DNA from 2 places in the Allobosea sp. RAF48 genome. Region 2 is predicted to be linked to the other one. Evidence: riboswitches for the same ligand, from Rfam matches in the RefSeq annotation. Region 2 holds a riboswitch; the other holds the start of a gene.
What was found. A riboswitch is a leader RNA that binds a small molecule or an ion and turns the genes downstream of it on or off. The one in region 2 is predicted to bind thiamine pyrophosphate.

Region 1 (3,468 bases), on a different contig from region 2:
GTTTCAACGCGCGCCGAAGATGCCCAGCCTCAATGCGGACGACCGGGTCGGAGTGCGCGTCGAACAAGGCATCCCGCCCGAAGACCTCGACCGCGATCGCATACGCCTTAATGCGGTCGGCGCGGCCCGCGATAGCCTCCTCGACAACATAGTCCAGAAATTTCCGCGACCGCTCCGTCGCATCGAAATCCGGGCTTTTCAGGATGCGACCAAGCTGAGCCCTGACGCTTTCAGCTTGGGGAATGCCGGCGGTCCCCGTTTCGCACGGTGTGTCTGCGGCCGAAGCAACCGGTGAGGAACCCAGGATACTCCGCGCTCGCATGATACTCTTCCCGCGAGGACACACGCTCGAATACTAAATATTATAGCCTAGTATGGGATTTTCGGCCGGACATACAAGTCGATCGACGTTCGCGCCAAGGCGCGGGTCACGACGCTGCATCTCCGGCGACAGCCGCTGGTCGAAGCAATCCGCAGCTCGCCGACGCTCGCCCGCTGCGGCAACAGATCTACTTCTGCTTCGCCAATGCGTCTGGAATTCAACCGCCTTTGGCATGATTGGCCAGGCCCGGAAGCGGGACGTTGCCGAAGTGAATCGCCCGTAAGCGGACATCTCAGACGTCGGCAAGCGGCCGCCCCCGCTTGTCAGGCGCCTCGTGGCGAATGTCTCACTTGGGGCGCCACCAGACCACGAAGGCAAACCTGTGAATGTCTGGTTCGGGGCGGCAGCCAGAGTCTGCTTATGGCGCGAACCGGAGCGCATTGCTCAATGAATGATCGCGCCTCGCGCCACCCACGTGACTTGCGAGCGAGAGCGAGTGTTGGGGTATCCGCAACTTCCGGTCCCCTATTTCTCAATTAAATCATCTGCTTAGTGCAGATAGAAGTGGCGGAGACGGAGGGATTCGAACCCTCGATACCCTTGTGGGGTATGCTCATTTAGCAAACGAGTGCCTTCAGCCTCTCGGCCACGTCTCCGGCGAGAGGCTCTATGCCTGATTGCAGAGGCCTTTGACAAGCCTCGCCGATAACTTCCTTCGTACGACCTGTGTATTCGCGCGAACGCGGCGCTCGACCACTCCCGTGTGAAGGGAGTGCTCGAGAGGTAAGAGGCCGCCGCAACGGAGCCCTGCGCCGGCCTGGCTTGCTCCCCGGCGGCGCTGCCACTAAATTGCTGTTGTCCGTTGGGGTGCCGAAAGGCTGAGAGGCGTGGCCTGCGCCAACCCATCGCACCTGATCCGGGTAATGCCGGCGAAGGGAACGGTCTTCGGCTCGCAGACAAGTTGCTCGCGCCTCAGGCCGCTGCCTTCCCGGGAGCAGGGAAAGCATGACGGCAGAACGTCCTCAGTCAGGCCTGACAGTCGCGGTGGTCGGCGCCGGCGTCGTCGGTCTCGCCTGCGCCACCGAACTGCTGGCGCGCGGCGCTGACGTCACCGTGCATGAACGCGGCCCGCGCGTCGGGGCCGAGGCCTGCTCCTGGTATGCTGGCGGCATGCTCGCGCCCTGGTGCGAGGGCGAGAGCGCCGAGGAGCCGGTGATCCGGCTAGGGCAGCAGGCAGCCGACTGGTGGGAGCGTCATGCCGGCGGCGTCGTCCGCAAGGGCACGCTCGTCGTCGCGCCAAGCCGGGATCGGTCGGAGCTGCGCCGCTTCGGCCAGCGAACCAGCCATTTCGAGGATATCGACGGCGAGGCCATCGCCGGGCTGGAGACCGATCTCGCCGGGCGATTCTCGCGCGGTCTGTTCTTCTCTGGGGAGGCGCATCTCGATCCCCGACAGGCGATCGCCGCTCTGGGCGAGCGGCTGGTCGCGAACGGCGCCGTCATCCATTTCGACAGTGCGGTCGAACCGGCCGATCTCGATGCCGATATCGTCCTCGACTGCCGCGGGCTGGCTGCGCGCGATGTCCTGCCGGAACTGCGCGGCGTCAAGGGTGAGATGCTGCTGCTCCGGAGCGACGATATCAGCCTGTCGCGGCCGGTTCGTCTGCTGCACCCGCGTATCCCGCTTTACATCGTGCCGCGTGCCGACGGGCTCTTCATGGTCGGTGCGACGATGATCGAGAGCGGGGAGCGCAGCCGCATCTCGGCCCGCGCCATGCTGGAGCTGCTCGGCGCGGCCTATGCGCTGCATCCAGCCTTCGGCGAGGCGGAGGTGGTCGAGATCGGTACCGATGCCCGCCCGGCCTTTCCCGACAACCTGCCGCGGCTGACACGCCGCGGGCGGGTGATCCACGTCAACGGACTCTACCGCCACGGTTTCCTGCTCAGCCCCGCGATGGCGTGGATGGCGGCGGAAGCCGTGTCCAATCCGCAATCCAGACCGGAGATGCTGCATGACCTTGCTGCTTAACGGCGCGCCGCAGGAAATCGCCGCGAAGACGCTGGCGGAGGCGCTGGCCGAGCTCGGCTATGGCGGCCGCATCGTCGCGACGGCGGTGAACGGCGAGTTCGTGCCGGCGCGCAAGCGGGCCGAGATGCCTTTGAACGATGGCGACCGCATCGAGGTCGTCGCGCCGATGCAGGGAGGCTGAGATGGCGTCCTTCTATGGTTTCGAGCCGCAGAATCCGCTTTTCCTCGGTACAGCGCAGTATCCGTCTCCCGCGATCCTGGCCGAGGCGGTGAAGCGCTCGGGCGCCGAGGTCGTCACCGTCTCGCTGCGGCGGGAATCGGCCGGCGGCGCCGGGCAGGCGTTCTGGGCGCTGATCCGCGAGCTCGGCGTCAAGGTTCTGCCGAACACGGCGGGCTGTCACACCGTCAAGGAAGCGGTGACCACCGCACAGATGGCGCGCGAGGTCTTCGGCACCGACTGGATCAAGCTCGAGGTGATCGGCGAGGACGACACGCTGCAGCCGGATGTGATCGCGTTGGTCGAGGCCGCCCGCATCCTCGCCGATGACGGCTTCAAGGTCTTTCCCTACACCACGGAGGATCTCGTCGTCGGCGGGCGGCTGCTCGATGCCGGCTGCGAGGTGCTGATGCCCTGGGGCGCACCGATCGGCTCGGGCAGGGGGCTCAACAACCCCTATGGCCTGCGCAGCATGCGTCAGCATTTCCCTGACATTCCGCTCGTCGTCGATGCCGGTATCGGCCTGCCTTCCCATGCCGCACAGGCGATGGAGATGGGCTATGACGGCATCCTGCTCAATACCGCCGTCGCCAAGGCGGGCGACCCCGCGGCGATGGCGGAGGCCTTCGCGCTCGCCATCCGCGCCGGCCGCCAGGCCTTCGCCGCGCAGCCGATCGAGGCGCGCGACATGGCCGCTCCCTCCACCCCCGTCATGGGCAAAGCCTTCCTGGCCTGAAAGACTCGTCCCGCATGAAGCTCGATCCGTTCTACCCCATCTTCGACAGCGCCGATTGGCTGGAGCGGATGCTGCCGCTCGGCGTCAAGCTGGTGCAGTTGCGCGTCAAGGACCGCCCCGAGGCCGAGGTCGCACGCGAAATCGCCCGGGCGAGGACGCTCTGCG
Region 2 (3,468 bases):
ACCCATCGCCTGCACCTCGGCGCGCAGATCCTGCGTGATCTTCATCGAGCAGAATTTCGGCCCGCACATCGAGCAGAAATGGGCGACCTTGTGGGCGTCCTTCGGCAGGGTCTCGTCATGGAACTCGCGCGCCGTGTCGGGGTCGAGCGCGAGGTTGAACTGGTCCTCCCAGCGGAAGTCGAAACGGGCACGGGAGACCGCGTCGTCCCGGATCTTCGCCGCCGGATGGCCCTTGGCGAGGTCGGCGGCATGGGCCGCGATCCGATAGGTGATGACGCCGGTCTTGACGTCGTCGCGGTTCGGCAGCCCGAGATGCTCCTTCGGCGTGACGTAGCAGAGCATGGCGCAGCCATACCAGCCGATCATCGCAGCCCCGATGCCGGAGGTGATGTGGTCATAGCCCGGCGCGATGTCGGTGGTCAGCGGTCCGAGCGTGTAGAACGGCGCCTCGCCGCATTCGCGCAGCTGCTTGTCCATGTTCTCCTTGATCTTGTGCATCGGCACATGGCCGGGGCCCTCGATCATCACCTGGCAGCCCTTGTCCCAGGCGACCTTGGTCAGCTCGCCGAGCGTCTCGAGTTCTGCGAACTGAGCCCGGTCGTTGGCGTCGGCGATCGAGCCGGGGCGCAGGCCGTCGCCGAGCGAGAACGAGACGTCATATTTGCGCATGATCTCGCAGATCTCGTCGAAGCGCTCGTAGAGGAAGCTCTCGCGGTGATGCGCCAGGCACCAGCGCGCCATGATCGAGCCGCCGCGCGAGACGATGCCGGTGACGCGGTTGGCGGTCAGCGGGACGTAAGGAAGCCGCACGCCGGCATGGATGGTGAAATAGTCGACGCCCTGCTCGGCCTGCTCGATCAGCGTGTCCTTGAACACCTCCCAATCGAGCTTGATCGGATCGCCGCCGACCTTCTCCAACGCCTGATAGATCGGCACGGTGCCGATCGGCACCGGCGAATTGCGCAGGATCCAGGAGCGGATGTTGTGGATGTTGCGGCCGGTGGAGAGGTCCATCACCGTGTCGGCGCCCCAGCGGATCGCCCAGACCAGCTTCTCGACCTCCTCGGCCGCGCCGGAGGTGACGGCGGAGTTGCCGATATTGGCGTTGATCTTGACCAGGAAGTTGCGGCCGATCGCCATCGGCTCCAGCTCGGGGTGGTTGATGTTGGCCGGGATGATCGCGCGCCCGCGGGCGATCTCGTCGCGGACGAATTCGGGCGTCACGAATTCCGGCACGCTGGCACCGAAGCTCTCGCCATCGGCATGCCGCTCCCGCGCGCCTTCCAGCATGGCGGCACGACCGAGATTCTCGCGATGGGCGACATAGATCATCTCGGGCGTGATGATGCCCGCCTTCGCGAACTCGTACTGCGTCGTCATCTGGCCCGGCTTCGCCTCGAGGATCGGGCGCTGCGCCGGGCAGGCGGGCACGAGCTGCGCTTCGCTGATATGGCCGTTGTCGGCAGCGGTGACGGCCCGGCCGGGCACGGTCTGGAAGCCGCGGGCATCGAGCCAGGCCCGGCGCGGCTGCGTCAGCCCGGCGTTGAGGTCGATTTTCGCCTCGGTCTCGGTATAGGGGCCGGAGGGATCATAGATGCGCACCGGCGGCTCGGCATCGGTGGTCAGCACGACCTCGCGGAACGGCACGCGCATTTCGGGATGTTCGGGGGCTGCGACATAAATCTTGCGCGAGCCGATGATCGGGCCGGTCGTCACGCTTTGCGGCGCGGTTTTGACGCTGTTCTTCTGGGGTTTGATATGGGCATTCATGGGGATCTCCTCCTTGGTACAGGTCAGGAGATCCGGCGTCGAAGCGGTTCAGTCGCTGTCTGCGGGCAAGGCTTTGCGCCCTGCGATCGCGTTCCAGTCCCTCCGCCGGTATGACCCGGATCAGGTTCGACGGGTTCGGCTTCGGAAGCCATCTCAGCCCTTGCGGGCACCCCTCGGAACGGTACGGAGGTTAGGCGCTGCGAGGCCGCTTGGCAACGGGTGATGCGGCAGACGATCAGAAGGCGGGAATTCTTCAGGCGGAGCGGTCGACAAGGGCGCCCTGCCCGGCCGGGAGCATCGCCTTGCTCTGGTCGACGCTCTGCTGGAGCATGGTGACGAGGCTATGATCGGCCTGCGCGTTCTGTTTGATCATCTCGGCGGACAGCGCCTGCTGCGTCGAGGCGGCCTGCATCGTGACGATGCTGCGGGCAAGGGAGACGGCGTCGCTCATGCCGGCGACGCTAATGCGCCCGCCTTGCCAAATCCTGAACGGCCTCAGGGCCTGATGATCGACGGCACCGCACGCGGCATCGGCAGGTCGCGACCGGGCTGCGGCGGGCCAGCCTGTGCTCCGTCATCGCGCTGTTCACGCCTGTCGGCGCGCGGCGGCGCGGCCCGTTCGCCGGCCGGCGGCCGCACGGCCCCATCTGCCCGGGGCCTCACCGGCACGCCAGGAGCACGCTGTTTCACGGCGGGAGGAACATTCTGAGCCGATGCCGGAAACGGCGCGAAGTAACCCGCGAGCATCAGGCCTGCCATCGCCAGAGCGGACATCTTCATGGCTGCATCTCCCATCGGCTCTCCCTGCGGAAGAGGAACCGCCACGGGCGTGCGGGGGTTCCTCGCGCGCCGCAAAGAACGGGGCTGCCCATGGAGCAGCCCCGTGCGGGATCAGCGGTTCTGACCGGTCAGCAGCGGCGTGATGCGCCGCAGCGTCACGCGCCGATTCTCGCGCGCGGCGTCCTGGGTCTGAACCTTCAGATACTGCTCGCCATAGCCCTGGGTGGTCAGGTTTTCAGGCGGGATCTGGAAGTCGCGCGTCAGGATCTCGGCGACCGACTGGGCCCGGCGATCCGAGAGCGAGAGATTGTCGACATCGGAGCCGACGGCATCGGTATGCCCCTCGACGAGGAAGACCTCGTTCGGCGAGCTCTGCAGGGCCCGCCGGACCGAATCCGCGATCACGGCCAGACGCTGACCCTGGTCCGGCGAAACCTGCCAGGAACCGGTGTCGAAGTTGATCGTATCGATATCGACGCTGCGCATGCGGGCACGCAGATCCGGCGAGTAGCGGACCTCGTCGAGCGTGTAGCGGCGCGGGATCGCGGCGATCGGCGGCGCCATGATCGTCTCGTAGATCAGTGCCTCGTCGGCCTGGTCGGCATCGACGATATAGCGCTCGCGGGGGATCGGCAGCGGCGGCGGCGGCAGCACGACGACATCATCGGCGAAGCGCCCGGGACGGTCACGCAAGGTGTTGTCGATGATCACCACCTCACGGTCGTCGCGATCGATGCGGATACGGCGGATCAGGCGGCCCTCCTCATCGGTGACGGTGACGATACGCGTGCCGTCGGGACGCTCGAACACGGTCCGCATCTCGCCGTCGCGGCGCTCGGAGCGGCCTTGCCAGCCGAGATCGCGGAAGCGCTGGTCCTCGTCGCGGCGGATGATGGCGCGTCCATCGTCGTCGCGGAT

Region 1: linked by a shared signal. The riboswitch ahead of thiO (glycine oxidase ThiO) and the one ahead of thiC (phosphomethylpyrimidine synthase ThiC) in region 2 are both predicted to bind thiamine pyrophosphate.

The regions. Positions count from the first base shown of each region.
Region 1 is NZ_JBFRDZ010000001.1:142,755-146,222, reverse strand. It holds gene AB4Z10_RS00725 (hypothetical protein) at 1-322, opposite strand, end outside; tRNA gene AB4Z10_RS00720 (tRNA-Ser) at 888-978, opposite strand; TPP riboswitch at 1,176-1,277, shown strand; gene thiO (glycine oxidase ThiO) at 1,355-2,350, shown strand; gene thiS (sulfur carrier protein ThiS) at 2,334-2,531, shown strand; gene AB4Z10_RS00705 (thiazole synthase) at 2,533-3,303, shown strand; gene AB4Z10_RS00700 (thiamine phosphate synthase) at 3,318-3,468, shown strand, end outside.
Region 2 is NZ_JBFRDZ010000012.1:1,009-4,476, reverse strand. It holds gene thiC (phosphomethylpyrimidine synthase ThiC) at 1-1,770, opposite strand, end outside; TPP riboswitch at 1,850-1,954, opposite strand; gene AB4Z10_RS19960 (hypothetical protein) at 2,024-2,221, opposite strand; gene AB4Z10_RS19955 (hypothetical protein) at 2,266-2,550, opposite strand; gene AB4Z10_RS19950 (OmpA family protein) at 2,662-3,468, opposite strand, start outside.